Regions from separate parts of the Photobacterium sp. GB-1 genome, predicted to be linked through region 2. Evidence: predicted binding sites of a transcription regulator. Region 2 holds the regulator's gene; the other holds the start of a gene.
What was found. The regulator PurR, encoded in region 2, represses purine synthesis genes. The targets are predictions, from matches to a motif close to TNANGNAAACGTTTNCNTNA.
Positions count from the first base shown of each region.

Region 1: a site for PurR is predicted at 3,746-3,765, ahead of glyA (serine hydroxymethyltransferase). Genes of this name have one in related genera too.

Region 1 is NZ_PYOB01000001.1:569,872-578,292, reverse strand. Features, by position in the region: gene purL (phosphoribosylformylglycinamidine synthase) at 1-1,752, shown strand, start outside; gene C9J45_RS02560 (hypothetical protein) at 1,931-2,335, shown strand; gene glnB (nitrogen regulatory protein P-II) at 2,436-2,774, shown strand; gene C9J45_RS02550 (YitT family protein) at 2,833-3,447, opposite strand; gene glyA (serine hydroxymethyltransferase) at 3,841-5,091, shown strand; gene nrdR (transcriptional regulator NrdR) at 5,305-5,754, shown strand; gene ribD (bifunctional diaminohydroxyphosphoribosylaminopyrimidine deaminase/5-amino-6-(5-phosphoribosylamino)uracil reductase RibD) at 5,765-6,889, shown strand; gene C9J45_RS02530 (riboflavin synthase) at 6,919-7,575, shown strand; gene ribBA (bifunctional 3,4-dihydroxy-2-butanone-4-phosphate synthase/GTP cyclohydrolase II) at 7,627-8,421, shown strand, end outside.
Region 2 is NZ_PYOB01000014.1:37,448-45,868, forward strand. Features, by position in the region: gene C9J45_RS13885 (MotA/TolQ/ExbB proton channel family protein) at 1-624, shown strand, start outside; gene C9J45_RS13890 (biopolymer transporter ExbD) at 621-1,046, shown strand; gene C9J45_RS13895 (hemin ABC transporter substrate-binding protein) at 1,039-1,908, shown strand; gene C9J45_RS13900 (iron ABC transporter permease) at 1,957-2,994, shown strand; gene C9J45_RS13905 (heme ABC transporter ATP-binding protein) at 2,991-3,830, shown strand; gene purR (HTH-type transcriptional repressor PurR) at 4,236-5,240, shown strand; cyclic di-GMP riboswitch class I at 5,439-5,529, shown strand; gene C9J45_RS13915 (TfoX/Sxy family DNA transformation protein) at 5,664-6,254, shown strand; gene C9J45_RS13920 (carboxymuconolactone decarboxylase family protein) at 6,712-7,326, shown strand; gene C9J45_RS13925 (FAD-dependent oxidoreductase) at 7,319-8,421, shown strand, end outside.

The sequences.
Region 1 (8,421 bases), on a different contig from region 2:
ATTGCGTGTAGCGATATTGGTGATATGAAGCGTATCAATCTTTCGGCTAACTGGATGTCACCAGCAGGTCACCCTGGCGAAGATGCTGGCTTATATGAAGCCGTGAAAGCGGTCGGTGAGGAGTTATGTCCAGCACTTGGTTTGACGATTCCTGTTGGTAAAGACTCAATGTCAATGAAAACCAAGTGGCAACAAGACGGTGAAGAGAAAGAAGTGACGTCTCCATTGTCGCTGATTATCACTGCATTTGGTCGTGTTGAAGATGTGCGTAAAACCGTGACACCTCAGCTGCGTACAGATAAAGGTGATACAAGCCTATTATTAGTCGATTTAGGTTGTGGTAAAAACCGCCTAGGTGCAACAGCACTGGCGCAGGTTTACAAGCAATTGGGTGATAAGCCTGCTGATGTAGATAGTCCTGAATTACTGAAAGGCTTCTTCTATGCAATGCAATCGTTAGTACGTGATGAAAAACTACTCGCTTACCACGACCGTGGTGATGGTGGTTTATACGTCACGCTAGCTGAAATGGCATTTGCAGGCCACACGGGTATTGAAGTTGATATTAATACTGGCAGTGAAGATGCAGTTGATGATGTATTAGCCTCGCTATTTAACGAAGAGTTAGGTGCCGTTATTCAAGTACGTACTGATGATCTTGATTTTGTTCAGTCGGTACTTGCAGCAAACGGTCTTGAAGCATGCAGCCATATTTTAGGTACTGTGGTTGAAGAAGATGTTGTTCGTATTTGGAATGGCAATGATTTAGTGCTAGAGCAAAACCGTACCGAACTTCGTGCTGTATGGGCTGAAACTACTTACCAAATGCAAGCGATGCGTGATAACCCAGCTGGCGCATTGCAAGAATTTGAAGCCAAGAAAGATACCCAAGATCCTGGTTTAAATGTCAAGCTGACGTTTGATATTAATGATGATGTAGCGGCTCCATTTATTGCCCCTGCGATTAATCTTGGCGCTAAACCGCAAATGGCGATTTTACGTGAGCAAGGGGTTAACTCTCACGTTGAAATGGCGGCAGCCTTTGATCGTGCAGGCTTTGATGCGAAAGATGTTCATATGAGTGACATTTTAGCGGGTAACGTGAAACTTGATGGTTTCAACGGCTTAGTTGCTTGTGGTGGTTTCTCTTACGGTGATGTATTAGGTGCGGGTGAAGGTTGGGCGAAGTCAGTATTGTTTAACAATATTGCGCGTGATCAATTTGAAGCTTTCTTTAACCGTAATGATACGTTGGCATTAGGTGTTTGTAACGGTTGTCAGATGATGTCTAACCTTCGTGACTTAATTCCAGGTGCTGATTTATGGCCGCGTTTTGTACGCAATGAATCTGAGCGTTTTGAAGCTCGTTTTAGCTTGGTTGAAGTACAACAAAGCCCATCATTATTCTTTAACGAAATGGCAGGCTCTCACATGCCAATTGCGGTATCTCATGGTGAAGGTCGTGTTGAAGTGCGTAATGCTGATCATCTTGCTGCATTAGAGCAAACCGATATTGTTGCACTACGATATATTGATAACTACGGTAAGCTAACAGAACAGTACCCTGCGAACCCTAATGGTTCACCAAACGGTATTACCAGTGTGACGACAACAGATGGCCGTGTAACCATCATGATGCCGCACCCTGAGCGTGTGTTTAGAACCGTTGCAAACTCATGGCACCCAGATGACTGGAGTGAAAATAGCCCATGGATGCGTATGTTTAGAAATGCGCGTGTTAATTTAGGTTAATAAAGAACAGCGTTGAAGAATCAAAAAACCGCCAGAAATGGCGGTTTTTTATTCTTCTTGTATAAAAATCACTTTTTCAACCCTTTAATTGATAATAATCACATTAAAAATTGAAAATAGACGGTTATAATTGGGGAATAAGATGTAATGGAATTTTTATTGCGATAAAGGATTATATATGGGAGAAGGTATTCCCAGAGTTTTACGTTTATGTATTGCATCCCAAATACTGGCAGTGCTGGTTGCGCTGAGCATTTTTCGTCAATTCGACCGATTTGACCAATTTTTTACTACCTCTCAAATAGTTATAGTGCCAAATATTATCGTTTTACTGGTCTTATTTTCTGGCGTGTTGGCAATTATTGGTTTACTAAAAGGCCAAAAATGGGGATTTCTTCCTCTGTATTTCTACATACCTGCTGCAACGATGTTTCTTAATATCAGTATTATTCCGATACTCCCCGAACTTGTCCCTAGTATTTATCGCAATCAGGTGATCTTAGGGCTAAATAGTGTAGTTTTAGTGTATTCAGTTTTTTTATTATTGCGTAGGATGGATCGAAACTTACTGCATGAAGTTTAAATAAATTTAAATTTGTCTGTAGGATCTGCGATAATGAGAGCAATTAAATCAATTGCTTGTAAGTAAAAATATTACTTCTGCTCAGTAAAGGATGATGAGAATGAAAAAAATTGAAGCGATAATTAAGCCATTTAAGCTTGATGACGTTCGTGAGGCATTAGCGGAAGTAGGTATTACTGGCATGACTGTGTCTGAAGTGAAAGGGTTTGGACGTCAGAAAGGCCATACCGAATTATACCGTGGCGCAGAATACATGGTCGATTTTTTACCTAAAGTGAAAATTGAAATTGTTGTCACTGATGAAGTAGCAGAGCAATGCATTGATACGATTGTTGAAACGGCACAAACAGGTAAGATTGGTGATGGTAAAATCTTCATGTTTGATATTGAACGTGTAGTGCGTATTCGTACCGGAGAAGAAGACGAAGACGCGATTTAAGTTGTATAAGAATACAAAAAAGGGGCATTACATTGACTGTAATGCTCCTTTTTTATTGCTAATTCACATCAGGGACCACAGGGTTATATCGGCCTGGTTTGTAGTTCATTGCAAGGACAATATTTAGGGTAATTGCACCAAGAATTGAAAGCAATAAAGTGGTTGGGGTAACAAAGAAAAAGGATGCAACCAAGATACAGATATCTATCGACATTTGGATTTTTCCTGCTGAAATACCAAATTTATCTTGAAGGAATAAAACCAGAACATTAAATCCACCAAGACTGGTGTGATGACGGAATAATATCAGCATACCAAGCCCCATCAATAAGCCACCAATCACTGCGCAGTAAATTGGATTAAGCCAACTGATAGCTAATACATGGTGAAGGTTATCCACCATAATAGAGACCAATGCACCAGATAAGACGCTGCTAATAGCAAAAGATTTGCCCATTCTAAACCATGCCATTAAATAAAACGGACAGTTCATTAAAAAATACAGCTTACCAAAAGAGATATCGACAAAATGGGTGAGTAGTAACGCGAGTCCTGTCGTGCCTCCCGTTAATAACTGGCTTTGCTGTAGAAAAAATATGCCCTGAGCAACAATAAATGTCCCCGTTAAAATAGCGATCATATTTTCATGAACAGGATGTTTAATACGACTCAATGGAACAACTCCTTGTAAATAATAAAGCCATAGTAAGAGGGAATAAGAATTTATAAAAGTTTACGTGTGAAAAGCACTTTTTAGCGTTGTAATTTATTTTTTACACTGTTGTAAATAATTTTATTGTTAAAATACTTGCCATCTATATTTGATTTAAAATCGAGCCATGAATCGTATATCAAGATGAAAATTATTCATGCTCTATTGAAAATAAACCGAGTTAATCATTAAGAAAAAGAACAATTAGGACTACCTGATTTAGATCAATTTATGTAAGATAGACGATAATTAACAAGCAAGACGAAAACGTTTGCGTCCACGTGGCGCCTAGCATTGCGATTTTTCAGTTTTTGCTCAAAATGGTATTTAACTTAGCTGAGTTAGGAGATACAGATGCTAAAGCGCGATATGAATATTGCTGATTATGATGCGGAACTATTTGCAGCCATTCAGGAAGAAACAGCTCGTCAGGAAGAACACATCGAGTTGATTGCTTCTGAAAACTACACAAGCCCACGTGTAATGGAAGCGCAAGGCTCTCAGCTAACAAACAAATATGCTGAAGGTTACCCAGGCAAGCGCTATTACGGTGGTTGTGAGTTTGTTGATAAAGCCGAGCAACTGGCTATCGACCGTGCTTGTCAGCTATTTGGTGCAGAATACGCGAACGTTCAGCCTCACTCAGGCTCACAAGCGAACAATGCTGTTTACATGGCACTTCTGAATGCTGGCGATACCGTACTAGGTATGAGTCTTGCTCACGGCGGTCACTTAACTCACGGTTCACCAGTAAACTTCTCTGGTAAGCTTTACAACGTGATCCCATACGGTATCGATGAAAGCGGTCAAATTGATTACGCTGAAGTTGAAGCGTTAGCGCTTGAGCATAAACCAAAGATGATCATCGGTGGTTTTTCAGCTTACTCTCAAATTGTTGATTGGAAACGCATGCGTGAAATCGCAGACAAAGTTGGCGCGTACTTCTTTGTGGATATGGCGCACGTAGCGGGTCTGATTGCAGCGGGTGTTTATCCTAACCCAGTTCCACATGCACATGTTGTTACAACAACAACGCACAAAACACTAGCAGGTCCTCGTGGTGGTCTTATCCTATCTAATGAAGGTGAAGATCTTTATAAGAAGCTGAACTCTGCAGTATTCCCTGGTGGTCAAGGTGGCCCTCTAATGCATGTTATTGCGGCAAAAGCAGTCGCATTTAAAGAAGCAATGGAGCCAGAATTTAAAGACTACCAAGCACGTGTTGTTGAAAACGCAAAAGTAATGGTAGGTGAATTCCTAGAGCGCGGTTACAAGATTGTTTCTGGTAGCACTGAAAACCACTTATTCCTTGTTGATTTGATCGATAAAGGTATCACTGGTAAAGAAGCCGATGCAGCACTAGGTGCCGCTAACATCACAGTTAACAAAAACAGTGTACCAAATGACCCACGTAGCCCATTTGTAACATCAGGGATCCGTGTTGGCACACCGTCTATTACTCGTCGTGGCTTTACTGCTGATGATGCGCGTCAACTTGCAGGTTGGATGTGTGATGTTTTAGATAATGTTGATAACGAAGAAGTTATTGCAGAAACAAAAGCAAAAGTTTTAGATATTTGTAAGCGTCTACCTGTTTACGCTTAATCTACTTAGATGCATTAAGTAACATAACTGTCGAGTTATGATGATAAAGGCTTACCACTAGGTAAGCCTTTTTTATATTTTGCGCTTTTTCGGAGTGAACAATAAACCGACTATTCGTGGCTTTTTAATCAAAATGAGTAGAAAAACAGGGTGAATATTCTCATTAACGGTTTTAAATGAGTTACACTGAAGCGATTAAATGTAGGAGGCTAAATGCATTGTCCTTTTTGCGGTGCGAATGACACCAAAGTAATCGATTCACGATTGGTTGCGGATGGCCACCAAGTGCGCCGACGCCGCCAATGTTTAGCTTGTAATGAACGTTATACGACCTTTGAAACGGCCGAATTGGTAATGCCTCGTGTGGTGAAAACCAATGGCAATCGTGATCCGTTTAATGAAGAAAAACTTCGAGGTGGTATTCAACGCGCATTAGAAAAACGTCCTGTGAGTACGGATGACATCGAGCGTGCGATTAATAATATAAAAACTCGTTTACGCGCAACTGGAGAGCGAGAAGTGCCTTCAGAGATGATCGGCAACTTAGTGATGGAAGCATTAAAAGAGCTCGATAAAGTCGCCTATATTCGCTTTGCATCGGTTTACCGTAGTTTTGAAGATATTCGTGAGTTTGGTGAAGAAATAGCCAAACTAGAACGTTAAGCTGAGTGTAATGTTTACTAACCTTGATACACGATTAATGCTACGCGCTATTCAGTTAGCTAAACGTGGTTGTTTTACAACAGCGCCAAACCCGAAGGTGGGTTGTGTTATTGCTAATGGCGATGAAATCCTTGGTGAAGGTTTTCATTTTCGCGCGGGAGAATCCCATGCGGAGGTGTTTGCATTAAAACAAGCAGGTGCGCGCGCGAAAGGTGCAACAGCCTATGTCACTTTAGAGCCCTGCTCTCATTACGGACGCACACCACCTTGCGCTGAAGCATTAATTAAATCAGGCGTAAGTAGAGTTATTTGTGCCATGGTTGATCCTAACCCGTTAGTGGCTGGACGTGGCGTTGAAATGTTGCAAAAAGCGGGGGTAGATGTGCAAGTAGGGCTTCTTAAAGAAGAGGCTCAAGCCATTAATAAAGCGTTCATTAAACAAATGACAACCAAGATGCCGTATGTTGAATTAAAACTGGCATCAAGTCTTGACGGTAAAACAGCGTTAGCGAACGGTGAAAGTAAATGGATCACTGGGCCTTATGCTCGTGCTGATGTTCAACGTCATCGTGCGCAAGCTGGTGCAATATTATCAACCAGTGCCACTGTTATCGCTGATGATCCATCACTGAATGTGCGTTGGAGTGAGTTGGGTACACAGATTCAAGATGAATATCCACAAGCAGATGTTCGTCAACCTATTCGCGTTATTATTGACAGCCAAAACCGATTAACCCCGGCATATCAGTTATTTCACCTTCCGGGAGAAACGATTTTGGCACGCGCAGAAATAGGTAATGAAGATTGGCCTGACTCCGTGTCTCAGTGGATAATTCCTACCCGAGAAAATAGCCAACAACTCGATCTCACATTACTCATGCGCAAGTTAGCAGAAAATGGCATAAACCATATTTGGGTTGAAGCTGGCGCTGGGCTTGCGGGTGGATTACTTGAAGCACAATTAGTTGATTGTTTGATTTTATATCAGGCCCCAAAATTAATGGGGGCTGATAGTCGTAGTTTAATGAATTTATCGCCATTAACCGCGATGGATCAAGTTATCGATCTGAATATTACAGATCTACGTATGGTTGATTGTGATGTAAAAATTACAGCCACCGTTAAACGCTGTTAATCAATAGAATAAAGAAGCAAGGACTCTCCATGTTCACCGGTATCATTGAAGCAATTGGAACCATTACCGCTTTAACACCTAAAGGCGCTGATATTTCTGTCACTGTCGACTCAGGCAATCTTGATCTGTCCGATGTTAAATTGGGTGACAGTATTGCGACAAATGGGGTGTGCTTAACTGTGGTTAAATTGACAGGTAAAGGCTATGTTGCTGATCTGTCATTAGAAACCTTAAAACGTACTGCTTTTGCTCATTATCAAGCTGGCCAGGTCGTCAACTTAGAAAAAGCGATGTTACCAACAACGCGTTTTGGTGGTCATATGGTGTCAGGTCATGTTGATGCTGTTGCTGAGATCATTGAACGTCACCATACGGGACGCGCTATTGAGTTTTGGGTAAAAGTACCCGCACATTTAGCGAAATATATCTCAGAAAAAGGCTCTGTTGCGGTTGATGGTATTAGCTTAACGGTGAATGAAATTAATGGTGATGAATTTAAGTTAACCATTGTTCCGCATACAGCATTAGAAACAACAATGGATGCATTCAAACCAGGCCGAATGATAAATCTTGAAGTGGATGTGATTGCCCGCTATTTAGAGCGTTTAATGTTGGGTGATAAAGCTGCAGATAAAAAACCGCAAGTCACAATGGATTTATTAGCGAGAACGGGTTTTCTTGGCTAAATATGATGATTAGCTAGTCAGCTAAGGTACATAAGAATTAAGGGTAGTGTTATGGCTTTAAGCAGCGCAAAAGAAATTATTGATGATATTCGTCAGGGCAAAATGGTTATTCTGATGGATGATGAAGATCGTGAAAATGAAGGCGATCTGATTATTGCATCTGAAAAAATTACACCTGAAGCTATTAATTTTATGGCGACCTATGGTCGTGGTCTAATTTGTCTGACACTGAGCAAAGCCCGTTGTCAAAAATTGAACTTGCCTTTAATGGTTCAAGAAAATACCGAACAGTTTGGCACACCTTTCACTGTTTCTATTGAAGCAGCTGAAGGGGTAACTACGGGTATTTCAGCCGCTGATCGTTCTCGCACAGTACAAGCAGCCGTTGCAGCAAATGCGACTGCAGCTGATATTGTTATGCCGGGCCATATCTTCCCATTAATGGCACAAGAAGGTGGCGTATTAACCCGCGCAGGTCACACTGAAGCAGGTTGTGATGTTGCGCGTTTAGCTGGCCTTGAGCCATCAAGTGTGATTGTTGAAATCCTAAATGAAGATGGCACGATGGCACGTCGCCCACAGCTTGAAGTGTTTGCGGAAAAACACGACCTTAAATTAGGTACAATTGCTGATCTGATTGAATACCGTAATAATCACGAAACCACGATTGAGCGTGTTGCTGAATGTCGATTACCAACAGAGTTCGGTGAGTTTGAGATGATCACTTACCGTGACAAGATTGATAACGAAGTGCACTATGCGCTGCGTAAAGGCGATATTAAAGAGGGTGAAGAAACACTTGTACGTGTTCACTTGCAAGATACATTTAAAGATATTCTGCAATCA
Region 2 (8,421 bases):
ATGATTTTAACTGAGCGTCTTATTCAAGTTTTGTTATGTACCGGTGTAGGCAAAACAAAAGTTACAGCACTCCTTGCTCAACAAAACCGTCACGACGAACACGCACTAGATAATTTAACCGAGGAGCTAAAACAGCAACGCCCTTTGCTTTATAAAGGAATTGCGATGTTAATTGCGCATCGCCATTTCATTAAACCATTACGTGAAGATGCTGCCGCTATTTGGTTAATACAAAAACGCACTGAATTACGTTCAGGTTTACGCTTATTAAGTCTGATTGGTGTTATTAGTCCGTTACTTGGTTTACTCGGTACAGTGCTTGGCTTAATTGATATGTTTACCGGTATTTCCCATTCAACAGGCTCTGTGACTCCCAGCGATCTTGCTGACGGTCTTGGTCTTGCTATGCGAACAACAGCTGCTGGTTTGATCATCGCACTTCCTGCCATTACTGGTGCACAACTACTTGGGCTATGGGCTGATAATGTTACGGCTAAACTAGAACACAGTTTAAACCGTTGTAATCTTTGGCTTGAAGGAATGAATGTTGACGCTGAAAACGGGAAAACATCAGCCTGTGATACCTGCGAACAAAACCCTGCCGTTAATGGGACTGCATCATGATCAAAGCCAACAGTAGCGTTTTCCAAACTGAGGAAATGAATCCAGACCTGACTCCATTACTGGATATTATTTTTATTGTCATGGTGTTTTTACTGTTAACAGCCACAGTGAAAATTAAAGCCCTCGATGTCGATTTACCACAAACAGCAACCAAAACATTACAGACAACCCAAGCCGATCCTATTGCTATTAATTTAGTATCAGAAGCACCTTATTGGGCACTGCAAGGTAAAAATATCAATCAATGGGATGACTTCAAAACAGCCTTGTTACAAGAAGTGAAAACTAACCCAACGAAACCTGTTGTGATTGGTGCAGATAAAGCAGCCTCTGTTGAACAAATGCTCAAATTACTCGCCTTCTTGCAAGAAAATAATATCAAAGCGACTCAGCTACTTATGGAAGAATCAAACAATGCATAAACTCTCTCTATTAAAAACCTCTTTATTGACGCTGGTGTTAGGACTTAGTAGCTACGCGCAAGCAAGTACGGACTCAGCAACTGAGAAAAATAAAATCATCAGTGCTGGTGCTTCAGTTACTCAAATCATTAACGCCTTAGATGCTAATGATCAAGTCGTCGCCGTTGATCTAACAAGTAAAGGATTAGTGGAGAAATCAACCCCTAAAGTGGGTTATCACCGCCAGCTTTCAGCTGAGAACTTAATGTCTTTATCCCCGACTCACCTTGTTGGTTCTAATGAAATGGGGCCACAAAGTACACTTAACCTACTTGAGCAATCAGGTGTTGAAATTGATATTGTTAACTCAGGGGAAACCGTCAAAGATTTGCTTACACGTATTGATCAGATTGCTAAACTCACTGATCATCAAGATCGTGCTGAAAAGCTAAAACAAAAGCTTAATGTTCAGCTAGATAAAATTAATACTGCAACAGCCAATATTAAGACTCCTAAAAAAGTCTTGTTCTTAATGATCCATGATGGTCGCCCAATTAACATTGCAGGAAGTAATACTACTGCAGATAGCATCATTACACTTGCTGGTGCTAAAAACCCTGCTGCAACATCAATCAGTAACTACAAGCCTATTTCTGGTGAAGCGCTGGTTACCATGCAACCAGATATTATTTTGTTGAGCACACGTACAGCTAGCAAGATCAAAAACATGCAAGATCTTATTGCCCAAATGCCATTAATTGCCGCAACACCGGCTGCAACAAATAATGCATTACTCACAATAAAAAGTACTGCGCTCATTGGTGGTTTAGGACTCGAGAGTGTTAATGAAGCTTTAAAGCTTAATCAGGCTATTTATCCTTAAATTACGCCTCTATCTTCCCTATTTATTCGTGCGTAAGGTTGTTGTTACATGTATGCAAAACGCTTCTCAGCCCATCATATTTATATAATAAGTATCGCCTTACTTATTTTTACAGGGCTTTCTTCTATTGTTATAGGTCCTATGGCGATCAGTTATAAACAAAGTTTGTTAGCACTATTACCCGGTGATCATGAACTTGCTAAACATGTCAGCCTAGTGATCCATCAAATTCGTTTACCACGTACGCTTCTCTGTTTTGCTATCGGTGCAATTTTAGCTGTATGTGGCGCTGTACTACAGGGACTGTTTCGCAACCCGCTTGCAGATCCTGGGATCATCGGAATCACTGGCGGTGCAGGCTTAGGTGCTGCATTGGCCATTGTCTTATTTGCCCCTCTCACCGCATCATTCCCTCAGCTTTTAAACTTCGCTATTGTGCCTATTTTTGCCTTTATTGGCGGCGCAATCAGCACAGTTTTAGTTTATCGCTTAGGCACAGATAAAAACGGCACATCGGTGATGATCATGCTACTCGCTGGTGTCGCGATAACCGCAATTTCAGGCGCAGGGCTTGGGTTACTCAATTATGTTGCCGACGATCAAGCCTTACGTGATTTATCATTGTGGTCAATGGGTTCACTGGCTGGTGCAACATGGACAGGCATTATTCTCGCCTATTGCACATTCGGGTTACTCTTTACCTATTTTTATCGTCATACCAGTAATTTAAACGCGTTGTTATTAGGCGAAGCTGAAGCTCGACATATGGGGGTTAACACCCAAAAACTAAAACGTAATTTAATTATTACATGTGCTGCGGGAGTGGGTATGACTGTTGCCGTTTGTGGCCCGATTGGCTTTATTGGCTTGGTTATTCCTCATGTGGGGAGAATGCTAACTGGTCCAAATCATAGAACCTTATTGCCAATTTCGGCTTTACTTGGCGGATTAATCCTCTTGGTTGCCGATATGATTGCTCGAAGCGCATTCTCGCCTCAAGAACTGCCGGTTGGGATCATCACCGCCATGTTAGGCGCGCCTTTCTTTATCTATTTATTAGTTAATCAAAAGAGTCAGATGTCATGACGTTAAATCATTCAGAAAAGGTCGATTTTACAGCAAGTAGCGACAAAGTCTGTGTTATTCAGGCTCGCGACTTATCATTACAATTCGGTGATAAAGTCCTGCTAAATCATCTTGATATTGATATTCACGCAGGAGAAGTCACCGCATTACTTGGGCCAAACGGTGCAGGTAAAAGTACCCTGTTAAAAGTATTATGTGGTGAGATTACGCCAAAATCAGGCACGGTTTCTTTCTTTGATCAACCGCTTAATAATTGGGCTCGGGAAGAATTGGCATGTCACTTAGGTGTTCTTCCACAACATAGCGCATTATCGTTTGCCTTTACCGCGAAAGAAGTTGTCGAGCTAGGCGCAATTCCATTGCAGCTCACTTCGCCTGAACTGAAAGATGCAACAGCATCAAGCATGCAATACGTTGATATTAACAATTTAGCTAAACGTCTCTACCCCACCTTATCGGGGGGTGAAAAACAGCGTGTACACCTTGCCCGGGTTTTAACACAACTCAGTAAAGCCGGTGATAAATGTATCTTGATGTTAGATGAACCCACCTCAGCACTCGATCTCGCCCACCAGCACCACACCTTACAAATTGCCCAAAATATGGCTATACAAGGCGCCGCTGTAATTGTGGTATTGCACGATTTAAACCTTGCAGCCCAATACACTGATCGGATGATTTTCCTTAACGAAGGAGAAATAAAAGCCGACGGAACGCCAACACAAGTTCTTACTCCTGAAGTAATAGATACCTTATATGGTTGGCCTGTCAGTGTTCATACTCATCCAAGTGGTGATTTTCCTTATCTTTTATCAGCCAATCATTCTGTTTTTTAACGTTTTATCTATTAATGACTAGATATACACAATAAATTGAAGCTATTAGCATGACAAACATCGAGTTTTTACGGTTAATGATCAATTAATTCAATCAAGTTGAATAGAAAGATTGCACAACGCAAAACACACAGTAAAATGTGATCGCAAGCGATTACATGTGTAATTAGTGTAAAAATAGTTTCTATCTTCTAATGCCGCATTTTACTGCGGCTTTAGTTGTTTATGATCCATGATAATTGCAACACCCTATAATTCGGTATCAAATTGAATAATTAAGTAGCTAATAACTAAAGGATCTTCATCTCTGCGAGTGAACTCGTAAGCCATAGACTACGTAATTAATCAATTTGGTATCAAAAACCTTTGTCAGATCCTAATCTGACCATGATAAGAAGAATAAATATGGCAACCATTAAAGACGTTGCACGTATGGCAGGTGTATCAACTACTACAGTGTCGCACGTGATTAATAAAACACGCTTTGTTGCAGAAGCAACGCAACAAAAAGTTTTGGCTGCAGTAGATGAACTTAACTACGCCCCAAGTGCAGTAGCGCGAAGCTTAAAATGTAATACAACACGTACTATCGGCATGTTAGTCACTAAATCGACTAACCCATTTTTTGCCGAAGTTGTGCATGGTGTTGAAGAATATTGTTATGGTGCAGGCTACACGCTGATCTTATGTAACACCGAAGGTAACTTAGAAAAACAACGTGATTACTTACGTATGCTTTCTGAAAAGCGTGTTGATGGCCTATTGGTTATGTGCAGCGATCTGGATCAAATGTTGCTCGATTTACTTGAGCGTAAAAATGATCTTCCTATGGTTATCATGGACTGGGGCCCAGAAAGCCCACATACTGATAATATTCTAGATAACGCTGAAAACGGCGGTTATATTGCGACTAAGCACCTTATTGAAAATGGCCATAAGAAAATTGGCTGTTTATCTGGACAAGTTGATAAGTCTACTTGTCAAGAGCGCCTAAAGGGCTTCCGTAAAGCGATGAAAGAAGCAGATCTCACTGTTAATGCTAATTGGCTACTTGACGGTGACTTTGAGTGTGAGTCAGCCGTTGAAGCTGCTCATAAGTTTATCGCAATGGAAGATCGCCCTACTGCTATCTTCTGCTTTAACGACATTATGGCCATGGCTCTGATCAGTACCTTTGAACAGGCAGGTCTGCGTGTTCCTGATGATATCTCAATCATTGGCTACGATAACATTGACCTTGCGCCCTACTTTGCGCCACCGCTAACAACTATCCACCAGCCTAAACGTCGTTTAGGTAAAAAGGCCATCGAAATCTTGCTAGAGCGTGTGAAAGACAAGAATCATGAGCGTCAAACCTTTGAAATGACGCCTAAACTTGTTGAGAGAAAATCGGTTAAAGATCTCAACTAATAAAATTTATCTTTCTATGTTAAGGAAAAGCCGATAAGTTAACCTTGTTGGCTTTTTTTTTACTTATAAAAAACAATCATGAGTATTTATAATTATAAAGCTTATTAAAATAAGCTAAGAACAAATACCTGAACCAATATCACATTTTTGAGAGCTTAGATTTAATATTAAAAGTATTATTTAATATAACTTTATATAGTCACGAACTGGCAAATTAATTGAAAGATTAAGACGCAAAACCACCGGCCTAAAAATTATGTTAATAATTCAAGGTAGCGGGGTTACCGAAGGATTATTATTGAACCGACAATATTATGACACAAACTTAACAATATATTGACAGTATCAATGTGTAGATTAATTAATCTATTTCCTCGCTCTTAATGTTTAGGTGACACTCATATTTTTTCACCGAGTAGAAGCATGGATAAACCAATATTAAAAGATTCATTAAAATTATTTGACCATTTTGGTTCAATAAAATCACGGTCGATGTTTGGCGGTTTTGGCATTTTTTCTGGTGATACAATGTTTGCATTAGTTGTGAACGATAAACTTCACTTACGTGCAAATGCTGAAACTGAAAAGGAATTCAAACAAGCTGGCTTGGAACCCTATGTTTATAAAAAACGTGGCTTCCCTGTTGTAACCAAGCACTATGCAATACCCGATCAATGGTGGGATGAACCCACAAAGATTGTAGCTCAAGGTAGGTATTCACTGGATGCAGCAGAAAAAGACAAGCAAGAAAAGGAGAGTTGCGTACCTGACCGAATTAAAGATTTACCTAATCTACGATTATCAAATGAAAGAATGCTGAAAAAAGCAGGCATAAACACTATTGAACAACTTCTAGCAGTGGGCTCTCTTGGCGCATATAAAGCACTTCAAGAATCACAAACAAGTCCATTGAGTATTGAATTGCTTTGGGCATTGGAAGGCGCAATTAGCGGTCAACATTGGTCAGTTATTCCTGAGCAACGTCGAAATGAACTATTATCTGCCTTATCTTAAAAATATAAGTTGTCTTAAATATAAAATACTTAGGAATAAAAGAGCCCCATTCTTTTATTTCTAAGTATACCTTTCAAAAATAATTTCCGTATTATCCTTATCTTCCTTTATAAAATTCAATATTTATTTGGTTTAATTGCATAATAACAAACTTTTGCCATTAAATTAATTCCCTCCGTTTTGCACTCCTTGATTTATATAAATGATAATTATCTTTATTTATATTCCATGCCTAATTATTTGCTAATACGACCAATAACCCATCTTCTCACTAATAAATAACGTGGCGCTTTAAACTGTCTTATCTCCTGCTGATTTTTTCACCAACCAATTGAAGAAAAAGAAATATTTATCATTAAATGAAATACAATGTCTGTTGTTAAGGTCTACATGTTTACTACTGCTACTGACTAAGATCGTATAAGCCCTATGTTTAGGGTGTTTTTTAAGGAATAACATGCGCATTTCGATCAAAAAAATTGACTCTTTATGGGTAAAGCCTTTGCTATGGCTTCAAGCTCACCACTATGGTCAAGTATTAAACCCTGCAAAGCTATGGGGACGTAAACCAGTCTTATTTTGGTTAGTCGCAGGTTTTTTTGGTTTTCTCGACCGTAAGAAGTCACCGATTCAAGATGTCATGCGATCTTTGGTCTGTGTGCGTGTTTCACAATTAAACGATTGTGCCTTTTGTGTTGATGCCAATGGTATGAAGCTCGCCGAACGTTGTGATTCAGAAGATAAAATTAAAGCACTCGCCAACTGGCAACACTCTACGCTGTTTACAGTTCAAGAACGCGCTGTGTTGGCCTACACTGAAGCGATGACAATAACAGGCAAACGAGTGACAGATGAAATGCTTGTCGCGCTACAAGAATGGTATAGCAGTGATGATATTATTGAACTCACTGCTTTAGTTAGCTTTCAGAACTTGTCGGCGAAATTTAACACTGCGCTCGATGTGCCAGCACAAGGCTTTTGTTCTCTTCCTATTACGCCTAACGATATTGCTCAAGATAACGTGCAAGCATCAGATAAAAACATAACGAAAAAGGATCAGGCAAATGAATAAGAAAAAAACGCTATTGCTGCTGGTCATTGTCAGCCTTATTGCGTTATGGCTACATTTTGATCTAGGCCAATACCTTACCCTTGAGTTCATCAAGCAAGAGCAATTAGCCCTACAAGCAAAGATTGAAAGTCAACTTTTCACTGCTTACTTGTTTTTCTTTGTACTCTATATTGCCGTGACAGCCCTTTCCTTACCCGGCGCTGCCATTTTAACGTTGCTTGGAGCGGCATTATTTGGTTTTTGGCCTAGCCTTATTATTATTTCTTTTGCCAGCACAATAGGTGCAACATTGGCTTTTCTATCAAGCCGCTATATTTTGCAAGACTGGGTACAACAGCGGTTTGGACAACGCCTCGCGACCATTAATCAAGGGATTGAAAACGAAGGCGCATTTTATCTATTAACGCTGCGTTTAATCCCTGTAGTGCCGTTTTTTCTGATCAACTTACTAATGGGTTTAACCCCGATTAAAACTCGTACCTTCTTCTTTGTCAGTCAGCTTGGGATGCTGGCTGGAACTGCTATTTATGTGAATGCCGGTACCCAACTGAGTAACGTTAATAGTTTGAGCGAAATCATCTCATTTCCTGTATTGATATCTCTTGTATTACTCGGGATCTTCCCACTGCTCGCAAAAACAATTATTAGTTACATCAAAAGCCAAAAGGTTTATAGCGGTTGGAAAAAACCTACAGCATTTGATCAAAACCTAGTGGTGATTGGTGCGGGTGCAGGCGGTTTAGTCAGTTCCTATATCGCGGCAGCCGTAAAAGCAGAAGTCACATTAATTGAACGTCATAAAATGGGTGGCGATTGCTTAAACACAGGTTGTGTGCCATCTAAAGCCTTAATCCGTGTCGCTCATAGCGCTTATGAGCTGCAACAAGCAAAACAATTTGGTATTGAAGCTAAAATTGAAAAAATCGACTTTAAAGCCGTTATGACTCGTGTTCACAACGTTATCAAAGATATCGAACCGCATGATTCTATTGAACGTTACAGCAAGCTTGGTGTGAATTGTGTCCAAGGTGACGCGACGATTTTGTCGCCTTGGGAAGTAGAAGTTAACGGCAAAGTGATCACCACACGTAATAT